Linked DNA regions of Glaciimonas sp. CA11.2. The protein of the gene in region 1 binds, or shares a complex with, the protein of each later gene. Links are inferred from orthologs where the notes say so. Each region holds a gene or a part of one and is shown on either strand. Other genes may lie near its edges.

Evidence for each region.
Region 2: the proteins of accB (region 1) and accD are in contact, whole or in part, in a solved structure (PDB 8UXZ), measured with the Escherichia coli proteins. The link is inferred for Glaciimonas sp. CA11.2 from one-to-one orthologs.

What each region holds. Positions count from the first base shown.
Region 1 is NZ_JAVIWL010000001.1:929,106-945,595, reverse strand. The notes cover bases 13,397-16,146. They hold accB (acetyl-CoA carboxylase biotin carboxyl carrier protein), read right to left. Parts: upstream 15,122-16,146; coding sequence 14,672-15,121; downstream 13,397-14,671. Other genes in these bases: RGU75_RS03955 (TlpA disulfide reductase family protein), read right to left, coding at 15,842-16,146; aroQ (type II 3-dehydroquinate dehydratase), read right to left, coding at 15,238-15,675; accC (acetyl-CoA carboxylase biotin carboxylase subunit), read right to left, coding at 13,397-14,477. Also shown: RGU75_RS04030 (citrate:proton symporter), read right to left, coding at 1-27; RGU75_RS04025 (LysR family transcriptional regulator), read left to right, coding at 221-1,138; RGU75_RS04020 (ABC transporter ATP-binding protein/permease), read left to right, coding at 1,464-3,290; purB (adenylosuccinate lyase), read right to left, coding at 3,487-4,854; RGU75_RS04010 (glutathione S-transferase N-terminal domain-containing protein), read left to right, coding at 5,159-5,767; RGU75_RS04005 (helix-turn-helix transcriptional regulator), read right to left, coding at 5,832-6,662; RGU75_RS04000 (MFS transporter), read left to right, coding at 6,977-8,209; RGU75_RS03995 (peroxiredoxin), read right to left, coding at 8,418-8,966; RGU75_RS03990 (hypothetical protein), read right to left, coding at 9,060-9,386; RGU75_RS03985 (carbohydrate kinase family protein), read right to left, coding at 9,602-10,543; RGU75_RS03980 (DUF3426 domain-containing protein), read right to left, coding at 10,673-12,160; prmA (50S ribosomal protein L11 methyltransferase), read right to left, coding at 12,163-13,098; more of accC, read right to left, coding at 13,107-13,396; more of RGU75_RS03955, read right to left, coding at 16,147-16,369; RGU75_RS03950 (hypothetical protein), read right to left, coding at 16,366-16,490. UniProt on the Escherichia coli protein: This protein is a component of the acetyl coenzyme A carboxylase complex; first, biotin carboxylase catalyzes the carboxylation of the carrier protein and then the transcarboxylase transfers the carboxyl group to form malonyl-CoA.
Region 2 is NZ_JAVIWL010000001.1:4,582,641-4,599,324, forward strand. The notes cover bases 1-2,944. They hold accD (acetyl-CoA carboxylase, carboxyltransferase subunit beta), read right to left. Parts: upstream 1,937-2,944; coding sequence 1,064-1,936; downstream 1-1,063. Other genes in these bases: folC (bifunctional tetrahydrofolate synthase/dihydrofolate synthase), read right to left, coding at 1-936; trpA (tryptophan synthase subunit alpha), read right to left, coding at 2,102-2,899. Outside these bases: trpB (tryptophan synthase subunit beta), read right to left, coding at 3,097-4,362; RGU75_RS19985 (phosphoribosylanthranilate isomerase), read right to left, coding at 4,601-5,269; tRNA pseudouridine(38-40) synthase TruA, read right to left, coding at 5,454-6,272; RGU75_RS19995 (FimV/HubP family polar landmark protein), read right to left, coding at 6,454-8,643; RGU75_RS20000 (hypothetical protein), read right to left, coding at 8,640-9,191; asd (aspartate-semialdehyde dehydrogenase), read right to left, coding at 9,537-10,670; leuB (3-isopropylmalate dehydrogenase), read right to left, coding at 10,786-11,856; leuD (3-isopropylmalate dehydratase small subunit), read right to left, coding at 12,026-12,673; RGU75_RS20020 (entericidin A/B family lipoprotein), read right to left, coding at 12,769-12,939; leuC (3-isopropylmalate dehydratase large subunit), read right to left, coding at 12,923-14,323; RGU75_RS20030 (PQQ-binding-like beta-propeller repeat protein), read right to left, coding at 14,768-16,684.

The DNA.
Region 1 (16,490 bases):
CGTGATAAATCCGAGCAGTGCCAGCATGTTGTCTCCAGGTTTTTTAAATATGCTTATCTAGGTAGCATTTGGGTATATTCTGAATGGCTTTATTTATATTGTAAAATTAGATTTTTAGATGAATTAATCGGTAATTGAGATTAATTGACCGTCAAATCAAAATGCGAGTGGTGGGTGTAGCGAACACTAACTTTTCTCAATCTATCGTTGAGCCGAACGTATGCAGCCTAATATCTCCACAAAGTTACTCCACGCGTTTCTTGCCCTCAACGAGTGCCGGCATTTTACGCGGGCGGCGCAGCGATGCCATTTGTCGCAGTCGGCATTTAGCGTGGTGATTCAAAAATTGGAGACGACAGTCGGTACGCAACTGGTCGAGCGCGATACACGTAACGTCACACTCACTGCAGAAGGTGAAATTTTTGTGGAAGTGGCGCGCAGTCTTGTTGCTGATATCGAATCCGCATTTTCGGATATGGCCGATTACGTGGCTCGCCGTAAAGGACGGGTATCCATGGCGGCACTGCCATCGTTGGCCGCCAATGGCTTACCGGCGGTGATTGCGGCGTATAAAAAACAATTTCAGGGGATTAGCGTTCAGCTTTATGACGCGCTATCCGATCAATGTCTGGAATTGTTGCGATTGGGAAAGGTCGATCTGGTGGTGACCGCACCTGGCGCTCGTTTGATGGAGTTTGAGACGAGAACGCTTTGCAGTGATCCGTTTTACCTCGTTTGCCGACGGGATCATCCTTTGGCGGAAAAAACGAGTATCGCCTTAACCGACTTAACCGGCTGCGATTTGATTCACCTGGCGAAGTCCACTAGCGTGCGGCAAAAGGTCGATCTTCTTATCCGCAATATAGCGGTCAACGATACGGGATTCGAAGTCGAGCATTTAGCGACAGTAGCGGGGCTAATCGAGCACGGCTTGGGCATAAGCTTGGTTCCTGCGCTCACTTTATTCCAATTTCGACAGTTGAATCTGAAGGCGATTCCGGTCGAAACCGAGGGCGTAATCCGTCCGATATATATCGTGAAACAAAAGGATCGCAATCTCTCTATCGCCGCACGGGGAATGTTCGATTTGATCGTGGCAAGCTTTCAAAACCCTGCATTGCCAGATCCATACCTATGATCTCGATTCTGCGCTGACCGTTTAGCTAATCGGCTCTTTCAGGCAATTATCCAGCGAAGATGATGGTAGCGCTAGCCGAGAAGACATGCCGTAACCAGAGCGCTCCGTTACATCTATTGAATGAGATCCAGCGTATAAAAAAGCAAGATATTAAGTCTACAGGCATAATTAGATCGGTCGTGAACTGAGGCGTGCTCCTATCGTCATAACGCTATCCACCAAAAAATGTTTGGCATTGTCGGCATTGGATTTTTGTACAGAATTGTTGTAAATCAATATTCAAAAAAATGATGCGCCAATTGGCGATTAGCGGACAGGAGTAAAGATGGATTGGAATAATGCGCTGCTGGAAAGCCTGATATGGATCAGTAAGGCTTTCGTTATCAGCATTATCTGCTTGACCCTGATCGTGCTGATTCTGGCGCGTTTTACAACCTGGGGGAAACAGTTTAGCCGGCTAACAGCGGATTTTTTTAATCCTGCAAGAAGTAAGCAACCATTAATCTGGTTAGTTGGGATTGTTATTCTGACCCTTTCTTCGGTGCGAATGACTGTTCTATTTTCATTTTGGAGCAACGGTCTTTACAGTGCGTTGCAAAAATTGGATGCCAAAACGTTTTGGGCCATGATGATGATTTTTTCCATCTTGGCTACCGTTCACGTTTTCCGTGTGTTAGTTAATTTTTATGTGCGGCAGGCTTTTTTGATTCATTGGCGCGTGTGGCTTACCAACAATTTGGTGGATCGCTGGCTGGCCAATCAAGCCTATCACCGCACACAATTTGTTGCGCAAAAAATCGATAACCCCGACCAACGTATTCAGCAGGATGTAGAAGGTTTTGTGTCAAGTTCGCTGACCTTATCGATGGGCGTGCTGGATTCGGTCGTTTCACTCTTCTCGTTTAGTATTATCTTATGGGGCTTGTCTGGCGCGCTGGCAATGTTTGGTATTGAGATCCCGCGCGGCATGGTATTTGTGGTTTATATTTACGTACTGATCGCCACAATTTTTGCAGTAAAAGTTGGTCATCCATTGATGCGATTAGCGTTCTTAAGCGAAAAATTTAACGCGGATTTTCGTTATGCATTGGTCCGCATACGCGAATATGCGGAAAGTATCGCTTTTTTTCGTGGTGAGAATGTTGAGCGCAACACGTTGGGTATCCGTTTCGGCAATTTGATTGGCAACATGTGGGCGATCGTTTCTCGATCCCTGAAGTTTCAAGGCTTGAATCTCGTCATTAGTCAGATCGCGGTAGTGTTTCCCCTAATCATTCAAGCGCCACGTTTTTTCAGTAAACAGATTACGTTGGGCGACATGATGCAAACGGCGCAAGCATTTGGGCAAGTCCAGGATGCGCTTTCGTTTTTCCGTAATGCGTATGATGATTTTGCAAGCTATCGGGCGATTATGAATCGCCTTACAGGCTTCCTTGATTCGATCGACGCCGCACAACAGTTACCGGGCGCTCAGATCGATTATCAACAGAATGCGTTTATCGTCGACGGGCTGACGGTCAAAACGCCAACGCAGGTGGCGTTGGTAGAAAATCTAAGTTTTAGTTTGATGCCAGCGTCGTCGCTTCTAATACGCGGTCGTTCGGGTGTCGGAAAGACTACATTGTTGCGTGCAGTTTCTGGATTGTGGCCTTACGTTGAGGGCGATGTGGTACGTCCGGACGTTGAGCACGCTTTATTTCTACCGCAAAAGCCGTATCTTCCTTTGGGTACGCTGCGTACCGCCTTGCATTATCCAAACCTTGTGCTTAACGATGATAGCGCAGCTGAAGTGCTGCGCCAGTGCCAACTCGGACATTTGATTGGGCGGCTCGATGATCCGGCTGACTGGACGCAAATACTATCGCTAGGTGAACAACAACGGCTGGCAATTGGCCGCGTGTTATTGAGTCGACCGCAAGTCGTTTTTCTCGATGAGGCGAGTTCGGCAATGGATGAAGGGTTGGAGCATGCGATGTATCAATTAATGCGCGAATCGTTGCCGCAATTGATCATGGTCAGCGTTGGGCATAGGAGCAGTTTAGCGATGTTCCACGCCCAGGAATTGGTCTTGCTTGGCAGTGGAAAATGGCGGCTCGGGGCGATGGAAGGTTGGCTGGATGCTTCCGAAACGCCGCTGCTACCGGTGGTTTGACGGGTTTGCACACCCGGTCAGTTTAATCGAATGATTTTGTTTTTGATTTGGTTACGCCGGGTCAAGAGCTTCAAAATACTTTTTATGGTGCGACTATTTTTATAGTCCTAAAATATTAAGTCGAAAAAAATGGCTACCGTAAGTAGCCATTTTTTTGTCGGGCAAGGGAAACGCAGCAACCTAAACTACGTTTCTATTAAATCTTCTTCGCAAGTTCAGCTGCATAGCCGATGTAATTTGCTGGCGTCATTGCCAGCAAAAGATCTTTTGCTTCTTGCGGAATGGCCAGTGTCAAAATGAACGTCCGCAATGCGTCTTTGGAAATGCCTTTGCCACGGGTTAGTTCCTTTAATTGCTCGTAGGGATTTTCGATACCATAGCGACGCATCACGGTTTGGACCGGTTCTGCCAATACTTCCCACGTTGCATCAAGGTCTTCCGCCAGGCGGGATGGATTGACTTCCAGCTTGTTCAGGCCGCGCAAGCAACTGTCATAAGCCAGCAGCGAATAGCCAAGTCCGACACCGATATTGCGCAGCACGGTGGAGTCGGTCAAGTCACGCTGCCAGCGCGAGACCGGCAATTTTTCCGACATGTGTTTGAGTACAGCGTTGGCCATACCCAGATTGCCTTCGGAGTTTTCAAAGTCAATAGGATTGACCTTATGCGGCATTGTCGACGAGCCGATTTCACCAGCCTTAAGGCGCTGCTTGAAATAACCAAGGGCAACATAGCCCCAAATATCGCGATTCAGGTCGAGCAATATCGTGTTGGTGCGGGCAACCGCATCAAACAGTTCCGCCATGTAATCGTGTGGCTCAATTTGAATTGTGTAGGGGTTGTAAATCAGGCCGAGGCGTTGTTCAATCACATTTTTCGAGAATGCTTCCCAATCAAATGTTGGGTAGGCAGAAAGGTGGGCGTTGTAGTTGCCGACTGCACCATTCATTTTGCCCAGTATTTCCACATCAGCTATACGCTTGGCGGCACGCTGAAGGCGGGCGACGACGTTTGCCATTTCCTTGCCAAGCGTTGTCGGACTTGCCGGTTGACCATGCGTGCGCGACAGCATCGGTAGTTCGGCGTTCTCGTGCGCCATTGCGGTGAGCTTGGCGATTAATTGTTGTAGCGATGGCAGCAAAACAGTGTCTCGCGCTGCCTTCAACATCATACCGTGGGAGGTATTATTAATGTCTTCTGAGGTGCAGGCAAAATGGATGAATTCCGATGCTGCGACGAGTTCGGGCACGTCCTTGACTTGCTCTTTAAGCCAGTATTCCACTGCTTTTACGTCGTGGTTGGTGACTGCTTCTATTTCTTTAATTCTCGCGGCGTCTGACTCAGTAAATTCAGCGGCTATCCTATCCAACTGTGCGTTTGCGATTGCCGAAAACGGTTTGATTTCGGTAAAACCAGCGTTAGATAGAGCTTGCAACCACGATATTTCTACTTTGACACGGTGGTGCATGAAGCCGGACTCAGACAAGATCGGGCGCAGTTTGTCGGTTTTTGCGGCATAACGACCGTCTAGCGGAGACAAGGCAGAAAGTGCGGTAAGGGGCATGGTAGTGAAGATCAGAAAGTGTGAATCAAAGCGCCGAGAATTTCTTTGGCGAAACTATTGTATTGGTGTCAATTGAGCGAGCACCATCGCTATTGCGTGTTCTGTACGATGTTACTGCGATGCGCGTGATCCGGAAGTCTAGGATAACCAACAACTTCTGCATTGCCGCAGGCACGACCAGAGTCGAATTTTACCATTTGCGAGGGTGATGATCTGTTGTTTTGCATGTCGGCCAGTGATGGGAGTTGCCGAAAATGATAAACCCCGAGTTATAATCGGGGCCAATTATTTCTATAAGTAGCATATGAAGCTGATCGGATCTCTAGGTAGTCCCTACGTGCGTAAAGTCCGCGTTGTCATGGCGGAAAAAAAACTCGACTATACTTTTGTCCTGGAGGACGTCTGGTCTGATAACACCGCGATTCAGATATCCAACCCACTGGGCAAGGTACCGTGCCTGGTGATGGAAGATGGCGGCGCGATGTTTGACTCACATGTGATTGTTGAATATCTCGACACCCTGACCCCGGTCGGTAAATTGATTCCGGTGAACACTCGCGAGCGTGCTGAAGTTAAATGCTGGGAAGCATTAGCCGACGGTGTGTCGGATGCGGCAATCTTAATGCGGCTGGAGCGCTTGCAACGTCCCGTCGAACATCAAAGTGAAGCGTGGGTTGCGCGTCAGCGCAGCAAGGTTGATGCGGGATTGAAAGCGATGGCGGCCGGTTTGGGCGAGAAGCCATTTTGTTCAGGTAATCATTACACGCTGGCGGACGTTGCTGTCGGTTGCGCACTGGCCTGGATCAGCTTTAGATTTCCTGAAATCGAATGGCGCGAGACTTATCCTACGCTTGCGAAGTTGGTTGATAAAGTATCAGAGCGTCCATCTTTTAAAGATACTGCGCCACAATAATTACACCATAGCTCAGTGATTGTGCAGTAAAGGCGCAGCAAAAAGCTGAGTAAAAGTATTTCGACTACTCATTCGGATGGTTAATCTTAGTGGGTAGCTGACTTTTTTTAGTCGTGAAAAAAGTCGATGGTGACTCTCCAAACGTCTTCTTGAACATTGCAGAAAATGCGGATTGGCTAGCGTAGCCCAATTCGGCAGCGACCAAAGAGAGTGGCATGCCACGGGTGATCATCGGTGCTGCGTGCGCAAGCCTGATTTGCTGCCTCCATTGTCCAAATGTCATTCCTAAATCGCGCTCAAATAAACGCGCTAACGTTCTTTCAGATGCGCCCACCCGTTGTGCCCAATCACCAAGTGTCATCGCAGAACCTGGATCGTTAAGCAACGCCTTGCATAGCGTCACCAGGCGTTTTTCGGTCGGTAACGCGACACGAATCGCTTGTGTCTCTGCGAGCGTCAGTTCGTTCAAAATAAGTTGGCTTAGAAGCGATTCACGCACGCTCTCCTTGTCAGCATCGACTAACGTTAATGCAGCGATCAATTCACGCAACAGCGAGGAAACTTCCACAACGATGCATTGATCACCCTGAAATGGTGTGGCGCTGGTATGGATATATAGTGCACGCAACTGTGCTTTCTCGATGGTCTTGATTTCATGTACGACTTGCGGAGGAATCCAGATTGCACGAAGCGGCGGTACGATCCACGTGCTGTTGCCGACTGAAACACGAAGCGTGCCTTCAGGCGCATATGTGACTTGACCCCAAGCGTGCATATGCGGGTGCAATACCGCAGATGCGGCAAGATCGCGTGCTCGCATCCGAACAGGGTGACGTTGATCCGGCACCGAATCTCTAAGGTCTGTCTCGGTATGAGTCAGTATTGGAATTGGCATGATGGTGGCAATCGGTATGAGCGAATGGCAGAAATACGATAGAAGATGACATTTTATCTTAAAACAGTCGCCGTGTTTTTGCTTACACTGCAGTGAGTAGCGGTGTAATCTGTTCGCTTTAAAAGTGATTTTCGCCTGATACCAGAGTTGTTAAGCCCGGCCATCCAAAAGTTATCAGGGAGAAAATTAGCGTAACAAGATCAGGATTAAGTCAAAGTCAGCAAATGTTGAGGCAAGTTGCTGGCACCGTCGGCCCTAAGCCTTATTGAGCTTATGCCTTCCACCATCAGTTTTTATACTTTTTTCTACTCGCCATGCAAACAGCTATCAATCAATTACCCGTTTCGCAGAAAGAGCAAAGTTCGGAAAAAACCGGCTTTCGCGTTCTAGGCGCGATCAGTTTTGCCCATTTTTTGAATGACATGATTCAGTCGCTGATTCTGGCGATTTATCCGTTGTTAAAGGCTAACTTTAGCCTCAGTTTTGCTGAAATCGGGCTTATTACCTTAACCTATCAGATTACTGCCTCGATTTTGCAACCAGTGGTTGGTCTCTACACTGACAAGCATCCAAAGCCGTATTCGTTGGCGGCAGGAATGTGTTTCACGCTGGTCGGGTTGGTAACGTTGGCAATGGCACCAAGTTTTGGGGTGTTATTGGTCGCAGCGGCGCTGGTCGGTACTGGATCATCTATCTTTCATCCAGAGTCATCGCGTGTAGCGCGTATGGCGTCAGGTGGGCGGCACGGTCTGGCGCAATCAATATTTCAGGTCGGCGGCAATGCGGGTAGCTCGATGGGACCGTTGCTGGCCGCATGGATTATTATTCCACACGGACAAACCAGCATTGCCTGGTTTTCGTTGGCGGCGTTGTTAGCCATTGCAGTGTTATGGCAAATTGGCAACTGGTACAAACAACAGGGGCGGATAAAAAAGAGCGCCAAAGCACATCAGGTCTTCGTTGCTTTACCACGCAAAAAAGTACTATTTTCAATTGGTATTTTGCTGCTACTCATTTTTTCTAAGTATTTTTACATGGCTAGTTTGAGCAGCTATTTTACTTTTTACCTGATTGATAAATTTCATTTGTCAGTGCAGTCGGCGCAAGTGCATCTGTTCATATTTTTGTTTGCGGTTGCGGCTGGCACAATGCTGGGCGGTCCAATCGGCGACCGCGTCGGGCGCAAGTTGGTGATTTGGGTATCGATATTAGGCGTTGCGCCTTTTACGCTGATGTTGCCCTATGCTAATTTGTTCTGGACCGGCATTTTGACGGTTGTGATTGGCTTAATTCTGGCTTCTGCGTTCTCAGCCATTTTGGTATTCGCTCAGGAGTTGGTGCCGGGCAAAGTTGGTACTGTGTCTGGTTTATTCTTTGGATTTGCGTTCGGCATGGGAGGGATTGGCGCGGCAGCTTTGGGTAAATTAGCCGATATGACCGATATTCACTTTGTTTATCAGGTGTGTTCGTTCCTCCCTTTGATTGGGTTATTCGCGGCTTTTCTACCTAATCTTGATGCGCACAGACAAAAAGCGGTGGCTAGCTAAAAAGCTAACCGCTCAAGGTGGCGCGACAGCAGGATGTCAACAGTAATAATTGGCATGAGAAGCAAGATTATTGTCAATTTACGACTGTCGATAGCCACACCTGAAGCTATTACCTTTATGCAGATTTGGAAGCTAGAAATATAAAAGCGCGCTTACTCATCGTAAGCGCGCTTTTTTGTATGCTTTAGCAACAATACTCAACGTTAAATTATTTTTTATTGTTCGTGACCCATTGCTGCAATGCCTGCATTGTATTTTCAACGTGCTTTTCAGGGCTCAAGCTGCTGTATTCGTAAATAATATTGCCATTCGGGGCAATAACATAAGATACGCGATCGGCATAACTGGTCTTGGATAGCAGAACTGAGTCGTATGACTTCATGATGCTTTGGGTAGTATCGGCTGCAACAGCAAATTTACTACGACATTCGCTGAGAGAAAATTTATTGAGTGTGTCAATATTGTCGTTGGAAACACCGATTACAGTCGCGCCGAGAGCCTTGTATTTATCGGTTGCATCAGCAAACAAGTGGGCTTCAATCGTGCAGCCTTTAGTGAATGCCGCGGGATAAAAATACAATACGACCGGCCCCTTTTTCAGCTCATTGGCTAAAGAATAAGTAAAGACCTTGCCACCCAAAGATGCATCGGTGGTGAAGTTGGGCGCTTTTTCGCCAACTTTCAGTGCTGCCAGCGCAGACACGATTACAGTCGCGCTCACCACAAGTCCAGCTAGTGCGGCAATCCATCGTCTCATGTCAATTCCTTTAGAGATAACCATTAAAAGTATTGGTTATCATGCGGCCTTAACGTTGCTTTGTCGACTGGATTTTGATTGCTGCGGAGACTCTTAGCGTCCGCCGCCCCAATGACCGCCTCCGCCACGTCCACCTCCACCGCGCCCGCCGTGACCCCATCCGCCGCCGCGACCACCATGCCAACCGTTACCCCAGCGATACGGGCTGTACCCAAAGTTAGAGTATCCGAACCCTAACGATACTGCTGGTGCTGCGTAAACGGGGCCCCCGCCGACATAGGCGCCATCTACCGCACCATAAGGCGTATAGCCACCGCCATAACCGTAGCCGGAGTTTCCATAACCGTCATAAGGGACGGCAACACAGCCAGCGAGTAGCAGCATTGCGCCCACGGCGCCTAATAAAAGAATTTTTTTCATGATCCCTGCTTCCTTGTCGTGATGCAATATTGGACGCGGAACGACAGGTGAAGTTCATAAGCGGCTTTTATTGATCTTAACAATGAAAAAAATGCAATGAACCACGATAAGGGGCGAAATATTCTGATCTTCGCTTAAATAGTAGCTATTTAAGCGCAATTTAGCTTCGGGTTATGAGCGCCCTCATGATTTCCGGTTAAACTTTGATTATCATTTTACAATTGGTAACCAAATGCCTTTTGAAAACGATCATCGATTTCTGCGCGAGTTGGAGCATGATTTTGCGGTCCTTGCTCCGCGATTTTTATACTACCCATTAAATTGGACAGTCGCGTAATCGTAGGCCAGTCCATACCCGTTGTAAGTCCGTATAATATTCCGGCGCGGAAAGCATCGCCGCATCCGGTCGGATCTAGCAAGCGTTCAGCCTCCACGCAAGGAATCGTGACTTTGTTGCCACCGGTAAAGACATCCGCTCCTAACTCGCCACGTGTCACCACCAGCGCAGTTACTTGATCAGCAATTTGTGACAGCGACAGACCTGTCCGTGAAGTCAGTAATTCAGCCTCGTAATCATTGACCGCAATGTAGGTTGCCCAATCAATAAAACGCCGCAACTCCGCGCCGTCAAACATGGGCATACCTTGGCCTGGATCAAAGATCAGCGGAATGCCATGTGATACCGCATGCTCAGCATGTTGCAGCATCCCGTCACGACCATCCGGTGCGACGATGGCGTATTTGATAGCGCTACGCGTGCTTAAATCAGCCATGGTCACTTCGTGTGAGTGCGTCATTGCGCCTGGGTGGAAAGCGGTAATCTGGTTGTTATTTGCATCCGTGGTGATAAAGCATTGTGCGGTGTAGATGGAGTCGATGGTGCGAATGCCGGCACATGAAATATCCAACTGTTTCAACCGTTCCAGATAGGGGGCCGCATCATTGCCAACGGTCGCCATGATCAATGGTTCGCCACCCAGCAATTTTAAATTGTAAGCAATATTGCCAGCGCACCCGCCGAAATCCCGGCGCATGGTGGGTACTAAAAAGGACACGTTTATTTTATGCAATTGATCCGGCAGAAGGGCATCCGCAAAGCGGCCCGGATATTGCATGATGACGTCGTAAGCTAATGAACCGGAGATGAGGGATGTCATAGGTGGTTTTCAGAATAAGGAGAAATCGGTTGGAATGTGGTTGTAAATCAGTTCGGTAATCAGTTTAGCAATAATGCCGAAAATAGATCAGAATACCCACTTTAAAATTTGGTAGTTGACGCGCAGAAACTATGGGTAAAAGAGGTAAACCCGATATCCGGATGGCTTTAACTGTAACAGTTCAAACGTCAATTTGACGGGATGTTCGGTGTTACGGCGGAATCCATCTGCTGTATCCGCCACGGTCGTTAGATAGTCGCTTGGCGCAAAGACACGTCGCGCTATCGCTTTTTCGCTAGCGTCATTCAATGTCAGTTCGACTGTTGGCCAAGCTTGCGCCGTGCTGCTGCGATTACGCATCAGCAATGTTAAGGCAAACAGATTACGCGCAGGCGCGATTAATTGCAGTTCATTAGATTCGATCGATATATCGTCGATGCTGGTTGGTAAGTTTATCTGGCATCCAAATTTGCCGCATGCGCTCTGCAGTAATGGTTTGAGCATGGGGACACTTGCCGCGAGTTGATCCCGATAGCGATAACCCGTTTGTCCAATCAAGCCAACGGTCAGGATCACACTAGCGATCCACATGAAGGTCCGAACCACGCCGCCGACACGCTGTTTGCGTTTTGCTTGCTGCATAAATCGCGGTTCTGCTAGGACATCGTGCATGCCTTGGTCGGCCTGGCGCGGGTTTTCTTGACTGGTTTCATTGCTGCGGCCCTTGAAAGTAACGTCTACGCCACTCTCAATGGTTGGCTCTGGCGGATTCTTCTTTTTTCCATTCCAGTGCCTATTTTGCAGCTCGTCAATCAGTCGATCAAGCTCTTCATCTTCAGCAGTATCTGTGCCGTCCGGCAAGAATACGTTTTCAGCATGAGGCGAATTGCCAGAGGCTACCTGAAATAAGGTCATCCGCTGCAACGGGTCTTCCTCGTCGACCGGACTATTTATTCCACTTAGATCTGGTTCGTTGGTCTGAAGACGATGCCACACATCTGGTAATTTTATGCTGCTAGTCGCAGAAGTTGTATGCTGAACGTCAACCCCAACTTGTGGGGTCGCTTCGCCTGGCGCTTCTACTTCGGTTGGCTTAACGTCCTGATCTGAAGATGGCGCAAACGTTGGCTCAAACGGATGGCCTTCCACGCCCTCTGTGAATGCGAGAGGTTTAGTTGGCGGAGAGTATAGCGTTGACGAAAGCGCCGAGGACAGATATTCAGAAGTCGACGACGGCGGTTGTGCTGAATCAGGTAAATAAACTGGACGACGTTCCAGCGGCCCAAACCACTTACTGTTGGCGATGGCAGTGGAAGAGGTTTTTGTCAGTACTATTTCTGGAGCAATTGGCGCAGGTGCTGAAAATGTGGTGCGATCTGGAAAAGCTGTTGAGGCCTGAAATGCAGGCGTCGTTTGAGACGGATCGCTATGGTCTTTAGCTGTTAGGCTTATAGGGATTTCGGTCGGCGCTGAATGGTCTGGCCTTACCAAGTGTTCGATGCCATTGAACACTTCACGGCAGGAGCCGCATCGGACCAACCCTGCGCGCAATTTCAATTGATCATTAGCGACCCGAAAGGTGGTCTGACAATGGGGGCATCGCGTCGCCAGCGCCATAATTACCTAGGTAATCCAGCTGACACTGTCGGTAAAGTGCCCGACAATGCAACCCAGCCATCCTGCTCGCGCCAGACCGTCAGCTCTATCCACGGTGCATAAGCCGCAATGACGTCCTGTGCTTGCTCTGCTAAAACGCCTGACAACGTGAGGCTGCCGCCAAGTGCAATGCGCGCGCACAACATCGCAGACATCAGCTGTAACGGACCTGACAAAATGTTTGCCACGACGATGTCGAATGTCTCTTGTCCTGCGCGTTTCACGAAATCATCTGGCAAATAATAATTAATATCACAGTGATTACGGGCGCTATTGTCGCTCGCGGACACGATCGCCTGGGGATCAATGTCCACCCCAATGACGCTCGCTGCGCCGAGTTTTTTAGCTACCATCGCCAAAATACCTGAGCCGCATCCGTAATCGAGTACAGACTCCACCTTTTGTTCGCCAAGATGGGTTTCTAGCCACTCCATGCACAAACGTGTGGTCGGATGGCTGCCGGTGCCGAATGCGAGGCCGGGATCCAGTTCCAGGATCAGTCCATTTGCGTCAGGCGCATCGTGCCAGCTTGGCACGACCCAAATATTTTTACCGATATGAATGGGAGCAAACTGTGACTGCGTTAACCGTACCCAGTCTTGCTCGCCAACCGAGCGCAACGTGTATTCCGGTGCTGATTGCAAGCCGCACGCTAATGCGGCGGCGGTGACAATGGCGTCATGATCAACGTCGACGTCACTCAACGCGACAACACGGCTCCGCTCCCATGCTGCTTCTTCCGGTTCCATGCCCGGTTCGCCGAACAAAGGTTGTTCGGCTGCCGTGCCTTCGTCCGCGTCTTCCACTGAGACCGATAATGCGCCAGCTTCCATCAATGCGTCTGACAACGCTTCAGCGTGACTGCGCGCTACTTCTATAACAATTTCGGTCCAGCTCATGTGCAGCCTTACTTCTTTTCAGGTTTAGGTAAATCCGGTCTTTCGGCCAGTTTATGTTCCAGATAGTGGATGTTGGTACCGCCTTCAATAAAGCGCGCATCGATCATTAACTCACGATGCAGTGGAATATTGGTGCTAATACCTTCGACTACCATCTCGGAGAGCGCAATTTGCATGCGCTTGATCGCTTGTTCGCGGGTAGTGCCGTATGAGATCACCTTGCCGATCATTGAATCATAGTGTGGCGGTACGTAATAGCCAGCGTATGCATGCGAGTCAACCCGAATTCCAGGGCCGCCCGGGACATGCCACGTGAGGATTTTACCCGGCGATGGCGTGAACTTGAACGCATCTTCGGCGTTGATGCGACATTCTATCGAATGACCGGTCAGATGAATATCGCGTTGGCGATACCGCAATTTTTCGCCTGCAGCGATATGAATTTGCTCTTGAACGATGTCAACACCGGTAATCATTTCGGTGATCGGATGTTCAACCTGGACGCGTGTATTCATTTCGATGAAATAGAACTCACCGTTTTCATACAAAAATTCAAACGTCCCAGCGCCGCGATAATCCATCTTGCGACAGGCTTCGGCACAACGATCGCCAATTTTTTCAACGACTTTGCGCGGGATGCCCGGTGCTGGTGCTTCTTCAATCACTTTTTGGTGGCGGCGTTGCATGGAGCAGTCGCGCTCACCGAGCCAAATGGCATTCTTATACTGATCGGCCAAAATCTGAATTTCCACGTGACGCGGATTTTCCAGATATTTTTCCATATAGACTTCTGGATTGCCGAAAGCTGCGCCAGCTTCAGTTTTTGTCATCGTGACGGCATTAGCCAATGCTGCTTCCGTATGGACAACACGCATACCGCGTCCGCCACCACCGCCTGATGCTTTAATAATGACCGGATAACCGACTTTACGAGCAATCTTAATTACTTCTTTCGGATCGTCTGGCAGTGCGCCTTCTGAACCTGGAACGCATGGCACGCCAGCACGGATCATTGCTTGTTTGGCGGAGACTTTATCGCCCATCAAGCGGATATTTGCTGGCCGCGGTCCAATAAAGACAAAACCGGATTGTTCAACACGTTCAGCAAAATCGGCATTTTCGGATAGGAAACCGTAGCCGGGATGAATTGCTTCAGCATCAGTTACTTCTGCCGCGCTAATAATCGCTGGCATATTTAGATAACTAAGACTTGAGGGTGCGGGGCCGATACAAACTGATTCATCTGCCAACTTCACATATTTGGCGTCGCGGTCAGCTTCTGAGTGGACCACCACGGTTTTGATGCCCATTTCGCGGCATGCGCGCTGGATTCGCAAAGCAATTTCGCCGCGATTGGCGATGAGAATTTTTTCAAACATAGTAAATGGTATTCCGTGGCTAGTATTTAAGCGTTAATTCGAACGATATCAAGCGTTCGGGCGGCAGATGCGTGAAAGGCGTACGACGACACTTCTGAGAAGAGCCGCTGTCTACATAAATACGCCGGTATCATGCTCAATGCCGTCCGCAAGTTTATTCGGTTCTCCCGAATAAACTCTCCGTTGGCGCGAACTTAACCGATGATAAACAAAGGTTGACCGAATTCTACCGGTTGGCCATTTTCCACCAGAATTTTTTTCACCACACCAGAAACGTCGGCTTCGATTTCATTCAGCAGCTTCATCGCTTCAATGATGCACAACGTTTCGCCTTCCTTGATTTCCGAGCCGACCTCTACAAATACTCCCGCGCCTGGAGCTGACGAACGATAAAACGTGCCGACCATAGGTGATTTGACGATGTGACCTTCTGGGACCGCAGGGACTTCTACCGCTGGCGCGCTGACTGGTGCCGCCATTTGCGCCTGGTACGGTTGTTGAGCAACTTGCGGTTGCATCATCACGACCTGATTGTGCGATGACTTAACAATACGTACTTTGCTTTCACCCTCGGTGACTTCCAGCTCTTCGATATCCGATTCAGCGACTAGGTCGATTAACGTTTTAAGTTTTCTCAAATCCATAATGCAATCCTTCAGTGTATGTTTTAAGAATAAAAAGTGTTAACGAATGAATTACTGCCATTCTTGTTTTTTAGTAGGCAGAACCATCCGTTTGGTACGAATTAATGTTTGTAAGCCTAAAGTTGATCGATTGCGAACGAAATCGCGATGCGATAACCCTCTACGCCCAACCCGCAGATGACGCCAACGGCAATGCCTGATAGATAAGAGTGATGCCTAAACTCTTCTCGTTGGTGAATATTGGAAATATGCATTTCCACAAAGCGTATTGCCACGCCAGATAATGCATCTCTCAATGCAACACTGGTGTGTGTCAGTCCACCGGGGTTGATAACAATAGCATCTACCCCTTCAGCTTTTGCGGCATGGATACGATCAATCAGCGCACCTTCGTGGTTGCTCTGAAAATGCGCCAGGCGAACACCAGCATCGGCTGCTTGAGCCTGCGCTGCGAGCACAATATCTGCTAGCGTAGTTGATCCGTAGACTTCTGGCTCACGCGTGCCCAACAAATTCAGGTTAGGACCATTGAGGAGAAGTAAATTTTTTGCCATGGAGATCGTGCTTCGTTTGACGACGTTGGGCGCATTTTGCCGTTAAATGACTTTAACTGGCAAGCGGAATTTTGTTATGGTTCGATTGGGTTTATTTTTTCGCGTCCATAAATCCCAATTATCTCAGCGCAGACGATAGTTATTTTAATTGCTAATAATCAACTATTTAGTGCTGCAATAATGACAAATCTTTGCGTAATTCATCAAATTTAATGCTTCCAAGGTAAGTCTTTTTTACCTGCCCGTCAGCGCCGATCAATACGGTAAATGGCAATCCGCCAGCGGCATTACCAAATTGTCGCAAGAGAGATGTGCCGTCTGTTCCTGCAACATATAAAGGATAGGTAATTTTATATTTCTCAGCAAACTTAGCGATCGCCTCTTGTGAGTCAATACCGACGCCAATCACATGAATATCTTTTTTAACAAGTTCAGTGCGTAATGCATTCAATTCTGGCATTTCTTCGACGCAAGGGCCGCACCAGGTCGCCCAAAAATTCACTATGAGCGGTTTCCCTTTCCATTGGGATAACGGCGTTTGCTTACCGCTAGTGTCTGCCATCGATTGAGCGAATAGATTAGCAACAGCCGGCGCTTGAGGAGGAGATGGTGTCAGTCGTTGAAGATTGAAATAGACGCCGATAGCGCAAAATAGGATCGCAATCGGTATATATAGGAACAATTTTTTTTTCATTCGGTATCGTTTGTCTTTGAAAGTGTGGCTCTTACTTGCTCTGTAGTAATGCCAATTTGTTGTTCAAGCAACAAGCGTGCTGCAACCAGATCCAGTCGGTCGCTGCGCGATAAGTGTGTTC
Region 2 (16,684 bases), 3.7 Mb from region 1 along the record:
CACGTCTAATACCACGAGTGGTTGTCCTGGCATCACTTGAAAACGCGCCGGCAACTCCACAGTCACAAGTCCGGTTCGCACCTCTTGGGCACTAACTGGTAATTGGTAACGTAAAGCCTCCAATGCTGCTAATGCTGCGGATGCATTCAACAATTGATTGGCACCGCGAAGGCTTGGATAGCCTAGAGAGTTGCGACGCTGGGTGCGTCCACCATAGTTCCACTGCTGCTTATCCCCAGTGTAGTTAAAATCACGACCCAGTAACCAAAGATCAGCGCCGATTGCAATGGCATGGTCAATAAGTGATTGAGGCGGCACTGGATCACTACAAATAGCGGTTTTTCCAGCCCGGAAAATACCCGCCTTCTCAAAACCTATTTTTTCCCGGGTATCACCAAGGTAATCAGTGTGATCGATATCAATGCTGGTCACAATGGCGATATCTGCATCAATCACATTGACAGCATCCAGACGCCCGCCCAGACCAACTTCCAATATCACCACCTCTAGATCGGCAGAGGCAAGCAAATGCATAATGGCAAGGGTCGTAAATTCAAAATACGTTAGCGAAACATCTCCACGTTGCGCTTCAACAGCTTCAAAACTGGCAATCAGCACATCGTCAGAGGCTGACTCGCCGTTTAACTGCGCGCGTTCATTGAATTTCAAGAAATGTGGCTTGATGTACAGCCCTACTTTGTAGCCAGCGCGTAATAGCATTGACTCCAACATCGCACATGTTGAGCCTTTTCCGTTGGTTCCAGCGACCATGATGACAGGACAAGAAAACCTGAGGTTGAGTCGTTCTTTTACGAGCTTGACACGATCCAAGCCCATATCAATGGTTTTAAAGTGGCGCGACTCGAGCAGTTCAAGCCAATCGTCTAACGTGGTGGGATGGCTTGCTGCGAGTGGAGAAGTTAACGATGTAGGCATAAATTAGTCATTTAACAAAACAATAGCCCGAACAGAAAGCGATTCGGGCTATCAGATTTTGAGTAATATCAATCAGGCAATTTCTGTAACCAAATGTCGATCATCAGCTCAGATCAAAAAAAACACATCAAGCGAGCGTTTCGGCTGGTTGATTCTGCAATAAGGCTAGCAAACGCGCGATCTCTTCGCGCATCTTGCGTCGATCGACGATCATATCGACTGCGCCTTTAGTGACTAGAAACTCAGACCGCTGAAATCCTTCAGGCAGTTTTTCGCGCACAGTATTTTCGATCACGCGTGGACCAGCAAAACCAATTAACGCTTTCGGCTCCGCGATCACAACATCACCCATAAATGCAAATGACGCAGATACCCCACCCATGGTCGGATCAGTTAAGACGCTTATATACGGTAATTTCTTTTCCGACAATTTAGTTAGCATTGCTGTCGTTTTTGCCATTTGCAATAACGACAACAAACCCTCTTGCATACGCGCTCCACCGGTCGCTGTAATGCAGATAAACGGTACTTTTTGCTCAAGCGCAGCTTGTGCACCGCGAACAAACCGCTCACCGACAACAGAGCCCATTGAGCCACCCATAAACTCAAACTCAAAACAGGCGACCACAACAGGCAACGTCATAATAGCGCCACCCAACACGATAAGTGCGTCGGTTTCACCGGTAGCTTCCATCGCCGCTTTGAGGCGATCCGGATATTTTTTACTATCTTTAAATTTAAGCGTATCAATAGGCAATGTTTCCTGGCCAATTTCATAGCGTCCACCAGCATCCAGAAGCGCATCCAGACGGTCACGCGCGCGAATACGCAAATGATGGCTGCACTTTGGGCAGACATGAATGTTGGATTCCAGGTCAGTCCGGTATAACACCGCTTCACAGGAAGGGCATTTAACCCACAGTCCTTCCGGGATCGATTTGCGGGTTGCCGAGTCACTGCGCTGGATACGGGGCGGGAGTAGTTTTTCAAGCCAACTCATAGAGCGACCTCCTTCATATTTTTTACTTGCCGAATTGTACCTTCAACCAAAAAACAGCGATAGTAAATCGCTGTTTCTACACAAACTTAGTGATTGAAGATTAAATGCCAATTTAGCAAATTTTTGTTAACGCCATTAACCAGGCCTGCGCGAGTACGACGGAAATTATTCGTCCAAAGCTTTCCGAATACCGCTGATAAATGTTTGCACCGCTGCAACAGCATGCTCACGCGGGGTATTTTCAAGTTCCTGAATAATGCGACTTCCGATGACAACTGCATCCGCTACTTGCGCCACTGCTTTAGCGGTAGCTGCATCGCGAATACCAAAACCGACACCAATAGGCAACTTAACGTGCTTGCGAATTGCTTCGATGCGCTTCGTGACTTCAGCGATATCGATATTAGCCGAACCCGTCACGCCCTTAAGCGATACGCAATACGCGAAACCACCGCCAACTTCGGCAACCTGCTTGATCCGCTCTTCAGTAGAAGTCGGCGCGAGCAGGAAGATAGGATCCATGCCATTGAGGCGCATCTTATGCGCAAACTCTTCACACTCCTCGGGTGGATAATCGACAACGATGGTGCCATCAATGCCCGCTTCTTTTGCAGCACTAATAAAAACATCCACGCCCATCCGTTCGAGGGGATTAGCGTATCCCATCAACACGACTGGCGTATGGGTATTGGTCTGCCGAAAAACCCGTACATACCCTAACACGTCATGCAGGCTGACATTGAATTTAAGCGCGCGTTCGCATGCCCGCTGGATAACAGGGCCTTCGGCCATTGGATCAGAAAATGGGACACCCAACTCAAGAATGTCGGCACCGCCAGCGACCAGAGCGTGCATCAATGGTACGGTCAACTCTGGATCTGGATCACCAGCGGTGATAAACGGGATCAGACCCTTTTTGTTATTTGCGGCCAGTGCGGCCAACGTAGTCTGGATTCGTGACATGGTTGTCTTAGAAAAATTTTCGTGAGCTATTGATTAAATTAAGCAGAACAAGCTCGGCCTAACAAGTTGTTTGAGATAAATCGCTTAAAATCTATCCATCGAAATACATTCAGTCTGCGTTCGGCAAATCATGATCATGTAGATCAGAGCGTATCGCCACCAACGGGTTTCCCCATGGTGGCGATTTTGTATTAACGCTATGCCGACTTCAACCGCTCAGCCACAGTATGCATATCCTTGTCACCACGACCAGACAAGTTTGCCAAAATAATTTTATCTCTCGGCAAAGTCGCTGCAAGTTTGGCAGCGTAGGCTAACGCATGACTGGATTCCAGAGCGGGAATAATTCCCTCAATAAGGCAACAGGTGTGAAATGCATCAAGCGCCTCATCGTCAGTGATCGTCTCATAGGTCGCACGACCACAGTCCTTCAACCATGCGTGCTCAGGACCAACGCCCGGATAGTCCAGGCCGGCAGAAACCGAATGCGTTTCAATAACTTGACCGTTCGCATCTTGGAGCAAATATGTTCGGTTGCCATGCAAAACACCGGGTGAACCAGCAGTCAATGAGGCTGAGTGCTTGCGGCTTGCCAATCCTTCACCCGCCGCTTCAACACCGATCAAACGGACGTCATGATGGTCTATATAAGGATAGAAAATACCCATTGCATTTGAACCGCCGCCGACGCACGCGACCACATAATCCGGTTGGCGACCGATCATTTCCGGCATCTGTATCAGGCACTCTTCACCAATGACAGACTGAAAATCACGAACCATCATCGGATAAGGATGTGGTCCTGCAACAGTGCCGATGATATAGAACGTATCCTCAACATTCGTCACCCAATCTCGCATCGCTTCATTGAGCGCATCTTTCAATGTCTTTGATCCTGATTCAACAGGCACGACTGTGGCACCTAGCAGATTCATTCGGTAGACATTTTGTTTTTGACGCTTGATGTCTTCACTACCCATATAAACCACACATTCCAAGCCAAAACGGGCACAGATCGTAGCTGTTGCGACACCATGCTGTCCCGCACCGGTTTCCGCGATCACGCGAGGTTTACCCATGCGCTTGGCCAGCAATGCTTGTCCGATCACATTGTTAATTTTGTGGGCGCCTGTATGGTTCAAGTCTTCGCGCTTGAAATAAATTTGTGCACCGCCCATTTGCTCAGACCAGCGTTTAGCGTGATATATCGGACTTGGGCGACCAACGAAATGTTTCAGTTCACTTTCATATTCAGCAACAAATTCCGGTTGATACTGGTAGTGCGCATAAGCTTCCGTCAATTCTTTGAGGGCAAGTGTCAAGGTTTCTGACACAAAGCTGCCGCCATACATACCAAAGTGACCCCTTGCATCAGGCAAATTGTAATGTGCAGCTTGCTGTAAGGTCGCGGTGGCGGGTGGTTGGCGCTCAGCAAAGTGCTCAAGCGGATTTAATTCTTTCATCTTTTTCTTTCTGAAAATGGCTGATTGACTGCTGATTGACTTTTATTGAGGGCATTTAGTCACCTCAAAGTGCGCAAAAAATACTGAGCACTATCAATAGATCTCGTCTTAAACCGTAGCCAACAATCTGCAGTTAATACTGCTGGCAAATATAGCACCCACAATGCACTAAAGATAATAGGACTCGCCGCACCATGCACCGCAGAATTCGCGCGGTTCAGTGGATTGCGAACAAAACTTACTCAGGCACTGTATCTGCTTGACGTACGGCTTCGATAAAAGCACGGATCTTTGCGGGATCCTTTACGCCCTTTTCTTGTTCGACACCACTGCTGATATCGACCGCAAAAGGACGAACACGTACCACCGCGTCAGTCGCGTTTTGTACGCTCAAGCCACCACTTAAAACGACCTGAGGCGCGAGTTCTTTTGGGATGAGAGACCAATCAAAAACCTTTCCGCTACCACCATAACCATCTACCAAGGTATCGAGCAACAAACCGGCAAATAGCCGACCATCAGATCGATATGTACGATTGTACTCTATCAAATCGCTGGCGACTGTTGCAGCACCTACACGCATTGCGCGCAAAAAAGGGCGATTGACACGTTTAGCTGCTTCATTGCATTGCAAAACCGATTCGTCACCATGAAATTGCAACAAAGACAACGGGGCCACATCAACTGTCGCAGCGACCTCATCGGCCGTCGCATTGACGAATAATCCTACCGCAGTAACGAACGGTGGCAATGTAGCAATTAGTTGCGCTGCTCGTTGAGGCGAAACAAAACGTGGACTTTTTGCATAAAAAACAAAGCCTATAGCATCCGCGCCAGCAGAAACCGCTGCCGCAACATCTTGCTCACGTGTCAAACCGCAAATTTTGATTCGGGTACGCTGGATCATGTTTATAGAGGTAATAATATGAGTAAAAATAGATACGAATCATCTATTTCGCAGAGATTCACACAAAACTTAGCAAAGGAGTGCTTTAGGCATCCACTTTATTCACTCTGAGCTCCAATGACGAACCTCCGCAAATAACGTCAATATTGGCCATAAATATTGATCTGTTTTGACTATATACGGATTATAACCAAGGTAATATTTTACTTTGTTGCTGCGGTAGTTTCCATTTTTGGTCGTATTCAACTTTCGCCAAATATAAGCCGTCCGGCATAAACGTTGGCGCGGCCCGACTCCGATCTTGCTGTAAAAGTAAGTCCGCTATCCATTCAGGGGACTGTTTTCCGATGCCAACGAAAATTAATGAGCCGATCATATTACGCACCATATGATGCAAAAATGCATTTGCGCGTAGGGTGAAGACAACCAGATCACCACTGCGGGCAATATTTACCTCATGCATAGTACGAACAGGAGAACGTGCCTGGCATTCGATGGCTCGAAAAGCTGAAAAGTCGTGCGTGCCAACAAAGTGCTCTGCGGCCGCCTGCATTAACGCCAGATCAAGTGGGCGAAAAGCCCACCCCACCTTATTCACCAACAAGGGCGATCGAATTGGATGGTTGTAAAGTAAGTAATGATAAGTACGCGCAGTTGCGCTAAAGCGTGCATGAAATTGTTGGTCACCATCAACGTGGTCGGTTACTTCAGCATGCGGTACTTCGCAAGCCCAACGTACCGCGATGGATGGCGGTAAAAAAGCATTCAATCCACGTACCCAAGACGATGCGTCTCGCGCCAATGGGGTATCAAAATGCACCACCTGTTCAAGCGCATGAACACCTGAATCAGTACGCCCAGCGCAAATGGTCGAAACTTTACCCTGCGTGAATTTTTGCAAGGCAAGCTCTAACCGATCCTGAACGGTCTTGCCGCTAGGTTGCGTTTGCCACCCCTGCCAAGGAGTGCCATCATATTGCACGCCGAGAACGATTCGCCTCACACCAACTCCACTTAAAAAATATCGCCATTAAAAGACAAAAAAGGCCATAACAATTTGGACTAGGAACCCATCGCAAAAAAAAACACTGCGTTTAAACACAAACGGGCGCCAGCATAACGCTGCGCCCGTTAATTGCCAAATATTATTAGCACTTCAAATTAAAAAATGCTCACCAACATTTTTACGTAAGCTTTACCAATAACGCTTTCGCCGTTGCTATCTGCCCCACATCACCGCCCTTTAATACCTCTTCTAGTAATTCGCGCGCGCCTTCACTATCACCAATTTCCTGATAAGCAGCAGCAAGATCAAGCTTAGTCGCCATTTCCGTGTTGTTCATAACAAGAGGAGCCTTCAATATTTCCTCTGACAAACTATGCTTATCAGCCACATTGACAAGATCAAGATCCATAGCTGAAAACTCGAACTCCAGGGGAGCAGCCATCACGAAGGTTGATGCTACATTCGATAGTGGAATAACAGGCTCCAGAAGAGTTGGAACCCCACCTGATACCTCTACAGTCGGGTCTGATGGAATATGTTTATACTGTACGCCAGTTTCAGCAGACGAACCCGTGACGCTAAAATCAGAGCCTGTCAACGCTTTGTTTTCAAGATCAAAATCCAGAGATTCCAGAATCGCCTTAGCGGATTCAGGTGTCGTCATCGTGATCGCCGAATGATGGCTCTTATCGACAGGGTCATCTAGGGGCGCAAAGTCAAAATCCAGATCTGGCTTGTCGTCTGGTTCCAATATATCTTTAAGTGGATCAGCATCTACATGCGACGGAGTGAGTAATATCGGAACTGCCACCTCCTCGACATCCAGTATTCGACTTTGTGTATTCAAAGGTCCAGGAATAACTCGCGGCGCATTAAATTCAAGTCCTTCCATTGGTTGCGTAGGAGCAGTTATCGATGCTGCTTTACTAACTACTTGCTCTGGCAAATCTCCTCGCCCATACAATGGATTAGTAGGGTCTATCGTCACTCCTAACGCCGCCGCTTGCTGCCAATCCTCCCCCTTCCCGACTGTTAGACTGTAGAGTTCGCTAGCTAGTATTTCGAAGGCCCGCACATCCTTACGCGCCGCATAAATTTCTAATAATTTAACGCGAATCGCATCACGCGTTGGCTGTCCGCGTAACGCTTCTTTTAAAATTTCTTCTGCCTGCAAGTCACGTCCATAAGCGATATAAACGTCCGCTTCAGCTACAGGATCGACATTCGTATCAAGATCGCTAACCGAAGGTACGAAATTAGAATTAAATACGCTATTTTTAGTATCAGTGCTCTGCCCTCCAGCCGCACCAAATAATGTGCTCGACTTGATCCCCGAGGTGCCCTGCGACCTTCCACCATTAGCTAAAAACACCTGCTGCTTGTTGCGACGCAGTCTGCTGATACCAAGGGCTGCTAATAGCAATGCCAACACGCCGACACCAGGTAATAGCAAAGGATTATCCGCTAAACCGCTTAAGGTGCTGGACTCAGGAGAGGGTGTTGCCAACTTCGGAATCTGCTTGGGCTGAGTAGGCTTGGGTGGCGAAGCGTCAGCTACCGCCGCAACTGATAACACAGGAGTAATAGAAGGTGCATTAGGGGCGACACCTGCCACAGTGGGCATCATCGAAGACGGTGTTGACCCAACTACGAGGGCAGCTTGAGGAGATGCACCAACAGATGGGGCAGCCGAAGCTTTTCCAGAGCTATCCGCTTGCTTTTGCAACTCCTCTAAATTCTTATTTTTTTGATCTATGACTTTTTGTAAGTCGTTAATATTTTTTTCTAGTTCCTTGACCCGAGTATTTGCTTCAACGTTTGTTTTTTCATGGGCAACTTGCTCTTCAGTCGCTGCAACCAATTTCGCATCCGCTTTAGAGGTGCCGCCAGCGCGTGATAGTTTCAGTTTGTCTTTGGCGTCGTTCGTAGGATTTGCCGGCTCTTCCACTTTCGCAGTGATTTTACCGCCACCACTCTGTTTTGCCTCATCGCCAGCACGCGGCGTTGCCGTGAGCAACTGACCAGCCAGCGTATTGCGATATCCGTTAAAGTCTTTCGACATTGCCAGAATTACACTTCTAGCTTCTGCTGAAGAAACGGTACGTGCGTTGTCCGCATCGGGAATTGAGAGAATCTGACCGCTACGCAAACGATTAATATTTTTATTGATAAATGCATTTTGATTGCCGCGATACAGGGCGACCAACATTTGATCAATTGACACGCCGTCCGGCAAGTTGGTATCCGCAATTTGATAAAGCGTATCGCCTTTCTTTACCCGGTAATCTCCAGCGCGTTTTTTATCACCCGTAGCAGCGGGAGCTGATGTTTTGGCTGTGCGAGATTCAGTGTGATCAGGTTGAGCTATTTTTTTTCACTATAACGTGGAAACGAGCGATCATTTCTCGCGCCGGGCAAAAACGCGGCAGCGTCCGCACCAGATGGCGCAGACGCTATTGTGGGACCCACTGCTGATGGGCGAACTGGTACAGTAATTTGTGCACTTTGCGCCACGTGAGAACTGGCGGGATCGAGCAAGACGTTATATTCCCGCACAACGCGCGTATTCGTGCCGCCCAACTCCATTAACACTGCAACAAATGGCTCGTTAATTGGTTGCGTAGAAGTTACGCGTACGAATTTACGCACTCCACGCTGATCTATCGAAAATTGGAGAGATAATAATGCGGGATTAAAATCGATATTGGCCTGTTTGTATGCATCAGCAGACGCTAATTTTGCAACTAATTGCGACTCCTCATCCTTGGCCACGGAAGTTAATTCAATCTCAGCACGCAGTGGTTGGCCTAGCGACGACAAGATCGTTAACTTACCAAACCCAGCGGCATGTGCTCCGGCCATCATTACCATGGAAGAAATGACTGCTGATGTAATTGTCTTTAAACCAACGGACATTAATTTGCTCGATGAATGTAAACTCTTGTTTAGTGGCATTGAAGACATTCCGTTGGCGTAAGTTAGAAGACAAATCTTGCGTTTTATCAATGTTATTTCCTGAGTTTTAAAACATTAATATTGCCCAAAAAGTCGAGCTAGGCCGATTCATTAGATATTTAGTAGATTACCAGTCTGGCAACAAATCACGAATAGTATTGGTCGCATTAAAATTACCAATAAAACAATGCCATGAAAATCTATCGTTGGACAGGGATGAACATCAACAATTGTATTATTCCGTCCTTAAGCCGCCTCTTGTAGACAACAAAAAGACGGAAGTCGCAATTGAACTAGTTCGCTTTTTTATTTATCCAACACAATTCGCAGCATGCGGCGCAGAGGCTCTGCAGCTCCCCACAGTAATTGATCACCAACAGTAAATGCCGAAAGATAATCACCACCCATTTCCAGTTTGCGTAAGCGGCCAACTGGAATCGTTAAGCTACCGGTGACTGCAGCTGGCGTCAGGTCACGCATTGAGGCCTCACGACTATTCTCGACAACCTTTACCCATTGATTGTTACTAGCGATGATGTCGTTAATTTCGTCAAGCGGCACATCTTTCTTCAATTTGATGGTGAGAGCTTGCGAGTGGCAACGCATGGCACCGACACGGATACATAACCCATCAACCGGAATAGGTTTTTTCCCACTGCTAAATCCTTCACCACGGCCGAGAATTTTATTCGTTTCTGCGCCGGCTTTCCACTCTTCTTTAGACATTCCGTTACCGAGATCCTTATCGATCCATGGAATTAGATTTCCGGCAAGGGGTACGCCGAACTGCTTGGTTTCGTCTGCAGAAAAACTATGCTGCTTAGCCAATACTTTACGGTCAATTTCAAGAATCGCTGCCGCAGGATTGTCGAGCAATGATTTGACTTCTGCATTGATTGCACCAAATTGGGTCAACAATTCACGCATATGTTGCGCGCCACCACCAGATGCTGCCTGATAAGTCATCGAGGTCATCCAGTCAATCAAATCATGCTGAAACAATCCACCCAGGCCCATCATCATGCAGGAGACGGTACAGTTGCCGCCTACGTAGTTTTTAATACCCCGCGTCAGTCCATCTTTAATGACATTCAAATTGACAGGATCCAACACGATGATGGCATCGTCTTTCATCCGCAAAGTTGATGCTGCATCAATCCAGTAACCGCTCCATCCGGACGCACGAAGTTTTGGGAAAATATCACTAGTGTAGTCACCGCCTTGACACGTAATAATGATCTCGCATTTTTTTAACGCCTCAATGTCATTAGCATCTTTTAATGTTGTTTCATTTTTTGCCAATGCAGGCGCAGGTCCGCCTGAATTTGAAGTTGAAAAAAATACCGGTTCAATATGGGCGAAATCGCCCTCTTCCTGCATTCGCTGCATCAGGACCGAACCAACCATGCCACGCCAACCGACTAAACCAACCAGCTTCATCATCATTCCCTAAAACATGAACGGGGAAACGCCCGTAACGTCAATAAATACTAAGAAAACATAAAATACAATGAAAACACAAAAGAAGGGTTCTACACCTTCTTAGTCGCGTAACTTAAGCCAAAGCCTTACATACGGCTTGACCCATTTCAGTTGTACTGACTTTTGTTGTCCCCGCTTCGTAAATATCACTCGTCCTCAAACCTTGCGCCAGGACCTTCTTTACTGCCGCCTCAACGCGATCAGCCTGTTCTGCCTTATTCAAGGAAAACCGCAGCATCATCGCAGCCGATAAAATGGTAGCTAATGGATTAGCAATGCCCTTACCTGCAATATCAGGCGCTGAGCCGTGTGAAGGCTCGTATAAACCTTTGTTATTGGCATCCAATGAAGCGGATGGCAACATGCCAATTGAACCGGTCAGCATCGCCGCTGCGTCCGACAGAATGTCTCCGAACATGTTGCCCGTGACAATGACATCGAATTTTTTTGGTGCGCGGACCAATTGCATCGCTGCATTGTCCACATACATATGCTCAAGCGCGACGTCCGGATATTCTTTATGGACGTCCGTTACAATGTCACGCCAAAACTGAAAGGTTTCAAGAACGTTCGCTTTATCGACACTTGTTAAACGCTTATCGCGTTTTTGTGCCGTCTGAAAGGCAACGTGCGCAATCCGACGAATTTCTGTCTCAGCATAGCGCATCGTATCAAAACCTTCGCGCTCGCCTTTGAATGCACCATCAGGGGCCGTACGTACGCCGCGCGGTTGACCAAAATAAATATCGCCGGTCAATTCACGAATGATCAAGATATTTAAACCTGATACGACTTCGGGCTTCAGCGTTGAAGCACCGGCTAATTCTGGGTATAAAATCGCAGGACGAAGATTGGCAAACAACCCTAAGTTCTTACGCAAACCAAGAATTGCCTGCTCAGGACGCAACGAACGTTCTAGTGAGTCGTACTGATAATCACCCACTGCGCCGAATAAAATGGCATCCGCCTCTTTTGCTAATTTAAGTGTGCCTTCTGGAAGAGGATGGCCGTGTGCGGCATAACCAGCTCCGCCAACAGAGGCTGTTTCCATTTCGAAACTTTCACCAAGTACCTTAAGAACATTCACCGCTTGCTCTATGATTTCAGGACCAATACCATCGCCCGGTAAAATTGCAATTTTCATGTTTTGTATTTAAATAAGTTCAAAGAAACGTTGAAATAATAACGCGCAGTCGATGGATATATTTTTATCGCCCTAGCCATTCAGGATAGTCGCCAAGCGCAAGCCAAAAAAACCATCTACATAAGATACTACTGTGCATATTTAGAATCATTGCATAAACGCAACTGCATCAAATCGTATTGGCTAACCATGGTTGCTCAAACAAATGACGATCTTCAAATTCGTGAATTTTGTCGGCCTGACGCAGTGTCAGTCCAATGTCATCCAGGCCATTTAGTAGACAATACTTACGAAACTCGCCCACTTCAAACGGATAGCTCACGCTACCGTTCGAGGTCGTCACTAATTGTTTTTCGAGATCGATAATCAGGCGGTAACCAGGAAACGCCTTCACTTCATCAAACAGGCCGTCAATCTGCGTTTCCGGCAAAACAATTGGTAGCAAACCGTTTTTGTAGCAATTATTGAAGAAAATATCGGCAAAACTTGGTGCGATTACAACGCGGAAACCATATTGATCCAGCGCCCACGGCGCATGTTCACGCGACGACCCACAGCCGAAGTTCTTGCGCGTTAAGAGAATCGAAGCGCCTTGATAGCGCTCCTGGTTCAGTACGAAGTCCGGATTAAGCGGTCGTTTTGAATTATCCACTCCTGGCTCGCCATGATTCAGATAGCGCCATTCATCGAACAAGTTCGGCCCAAATCCGGTACGCAAAATAGATTTCAAAAATTGCTTCGGTATGATGGCATCGGTATCGACATTAGCACGGTCCAACGGTGCCACCAAACCATCCAGTACAGTAAATTTATTCATCACATTTATTCCAAATAAAGCGCTTCAAGCTAGCGACAAAGAGACAATAACAACGTAAAACACAGTGCAATTAAACACATAATCGCTACTGAAAATTACTTGCCTTGCATTTTTTCGCCCACATGTTCGACATCTTGGCCGAAACCGTGAAATGTATTACAACCAGCCATTGAAGTAGAAATAGCAGCAAGAAGACATAAAGCAATAATTTTTTTCATATTTACGAAATCAAAGGTACAAATAAACGTTCTATAGGGATCGTACATCAACAAAATGACCTGCGATTCCCGCTGCAGCGGCCATTGCCGGACTTACCAGATGTGTACGCCCACCATTACCCTGGCGACCTTCAAAATTGCGGTTTGAAGTTGATGCACATCGCTCACCTGGCTCAAGGCGATCGGCGTTCATGGCCAGACACATTGAACATCCTGGCTCGCGCCACTCAAAACCAGCATCTTTAAAAATTTTATCCAGGCCTTCGCGCTCAGCCTGTTCCTTAACCAGACCAGAGCCGGGAACAACCATCGCCAGCTTCACATTTGATGCACGGAATTTGCCGCGAACCACTACCGCTGCTGCACGCAAATCTTCAATACGAGAATTAGTACATGAGCCAATAAACACTTTGTCGATGCGAATATCTTCCATCGCGGTATTTGGCTTCAGCGCCATGTAAGCCAACGCCTTTTCCATGCCATCGCGTTTGGTCGGATCTTTTTCTTTATCGGGATCCGGCACGCGGCCATCAATCGGCACCACCATCTCTGGTGAAGTGCCCCAAGTCACTTGCGGCTTAATTTCGGCAGCATTCAGTGTAACCACCATGTCAAATTTGGCGCCGACATCAGAGTGCAGCGTACGCCAGTAACTAATAGCCCGCTCCCAATGTGGTCCAACTGGTGACAATGGTCGCCCTTTGACATAGTTGATAGTGGTGTCGTCCACGGCAATCATGCCAGCACGCGCACCTGCCTCAATCGCCATATTACAAACTGTCATTCGGCCTTCCATCGACAAAGAACGAATTGCTGAACCACCAAATTCAATCGCATAACCAGTTCCACCAGCAGTACCGATCTGGCCAATTACCGCTAGTACCAGATCTTTAGCAGTGACGCCGTTCGGTATCACACCGTCGATTTGTATAAGCATCGATTTGGATTTTTTGGTCAATAGCGTCTGAGTTGCCAATACGTGCTCTACTTCAGACGTCCCAATACCTTGGGCCAGACAGCCAAATGCGCCATGCGTTGATGTATGCGAATCGCCGCAGACAACTGTCATCCCCGGCAAGGTGGCACCTTGCTCAGGTCCAATCACATGGACGATACCTTGACGTAAATCGTTCATGGCAAAATAAGTCAGGCCATATTTTTTGGCATTGGCATCCAAAGTCTCGACCTGAAGACGCGAAACTGGATCAACGATCCCATGGGCGCGATCAGTAGTGGGAACATTGTGATCGGCCACAACTAGATTAGCAGGAACTCGCCAAGGCGTGCGCCCGGCTAGCTTAAGTCCGTCAAAAGCTTGAGGACTCGTCACCTCATGCAGTAAGTGACGATCGATGTAAAGAATTACCGTGCCATCTTGTTCAGCATGGACCACGTGAGATTCCCATAATTTGTCGTAGAGCGTTTTTAGCATGATCAATCGCGTATCTGGACGCGCTAAACAGTGAAATTAGCCTATGATTATGCCATAGTTGGGGAGTTCAAATTTAGCTGAAAAGCGCCACGGTGTCATAAAAACATCACTCATGTGCGGAAACCGTTTGTAAATAGAAAATTCTGCGGGTGATGTTTGAAATTTTTAAATTTTTTCAAACCATCCGGCAAAATCTTATTTATTGACTATTTTATAATTATTTTTTTGATATTAAATACAGTAACTACCGATCTCATCACTCGATAAATACAAATAATTCGTTCCTTTTGCATTATCACGACTGAAACATCATTATTGAACACCCTTCCTCACTCAAGAGGAGGAGTTTATTGAAAAAGTTCAAAGCGATTCGAGAGAAAATACAAATAAGCTCAAGCGCAGCTTCCTTCTAGGTCGACAGGAAGCTGCGTCAAAAACGAACTGTTAGCTTACGAAAGTCAATTCGGCGTGATAGCCGGGCTGAACCCACAATGTGTTGCGGTACTGACTTTTGAGCGTCGTAAAGGCATCTTTGCCGATCATCTCACCTGCGCGCACCGCGTCAAATGTTCCGTTGATGAAGTCTGCCAGATGTTTAGGCCATTCATAATGCCCGTTCGCACCCGCTGTCACTGCAAATGATTTTTGCGAGTGATGTCCTTCGGGATCGGTAAGCGAAATAAGAATATGGCTACCTACCGCCAAGTCACCGGTTGAGATAATCGCGCTAACCGTTTTCCAGGTTGGAGCGTCCCCGGTAGCCGGCTTAATTGTCACCGTTATTTTCGCATCTTTGGATTGCGACCAAATCATGTTGAGGTACTGGCTATATTGCGGTGCAAACGAACCATCTTTTTGTTCGACACCAGCGCGGAACAACGTGGTGTTATTGAGTTGATCAGCCACGTACTTAGGCCAGCGATAATGGGTATTACTACCGCTCGGCAAAGTGATGTCGATGCTCGTTGGTTTAACGTTCGGCTTAGTCGCAGTAACGGTCACCGTACTGCCGACAGGCAAATCGCCGGTTGCATTGATCTGGCCAGCTTTAATCCAGGAAAGACTAGCCGCCGGTTCCCCGATACTTTTTGAGACCCGTCCTGTATTAGCAGCGTCGCCTCGTGCCTTCGGCCATGGGCCCTTAGCCAGAGATGTGCCATCGCCCTTGATCGCCACAATGCAAGTATCATCGCAGGCAATCGCGTAAAGAGTGCCGTCTTTGCCTATCGTTAATTGAGAGGCGTTACGATTTTCAGATGATTTCCATTTTTGCTCGCCCGTTGCAGCGTCAATCGCATACAGCGCTTCTGTTGTGCCAACGTAGAGAAGTCCCCCAGCGCTAACTGCAGGCGTTGCGGTAACGCGTTCTTTATAATGATAGGTTGTACTTTCTCCAAATGGAAAAGTCCAGCGCGGGACGTGGGAATTATCGTCCAATGTGAGTGCAGAAAGCGCGTAACGTGTTCCGTTGACTGCGGAGTCGGCGAAATAAATCGAGGAGCCAGCGATCACCGGCTCCGTTAACAAGCCCCCCATATATCGTCTATCGGACTTAAAGCTATAAAGTAAATGAGCCGGTTGATCAGGATACTCTGCATTAAGAGAGTAAAGACCATATTCTGTTTGCGTAGAGTTATAGTTGGCCTGCTTGTATCCAAGTGTATAAATTACACCGTTGTCACCCACTGCCGACTGCAGCGAGCGCATAGGTAATCTGACTCCCTTAGATGCATCACCATTTTCTGCGACGGTAAAGTTGGCGCCGTTGAAATGCCCTTGTTCCTGAGTAGAAATATGCGCTACACCGGCTGCATCAATGACAGGAGAAAAAACCTCAAAATATTCGTTAAACTGCGGTTTAGTACAACCGACACCTTTTAATTGTTTTTGCCATTTTATCAAACCATCGTTAAAACCAACGCCTAAAAATTCATGTTCAGATACGGAACTTGATACCGCATTGCATCGATTGAAATAAAGCGTCCCATCCTCTCCCAATGCCGCTGTGTCTACATGCTGGGTTGACATCTTGGACAAAGGCTCAAGTGGGGTCGTCCTTAATACATTTCCAGTACGCGTGTCCACAAATATCAGCAAACTACTATCAAATAGTCTTGCTACGACCGTGTTATCTTTAACAATTAACCCTGTAAAGCTTCTGTACCGATTGTGATAATAAGGGACTTCCAAATTGTGGCCGGTAGGATATTCGGTCAAATAATCTAGACTCCACTTAAGCTTAAATTGATCTTCTACATCGCTGAACCCGAGCATACCGATGTGTCTTGCTTTAGCGCTATGATTGGTTCGGCCAGCATATACATCACCCCCTGCATCTAATGCCAAGTCAAAGAACTTATC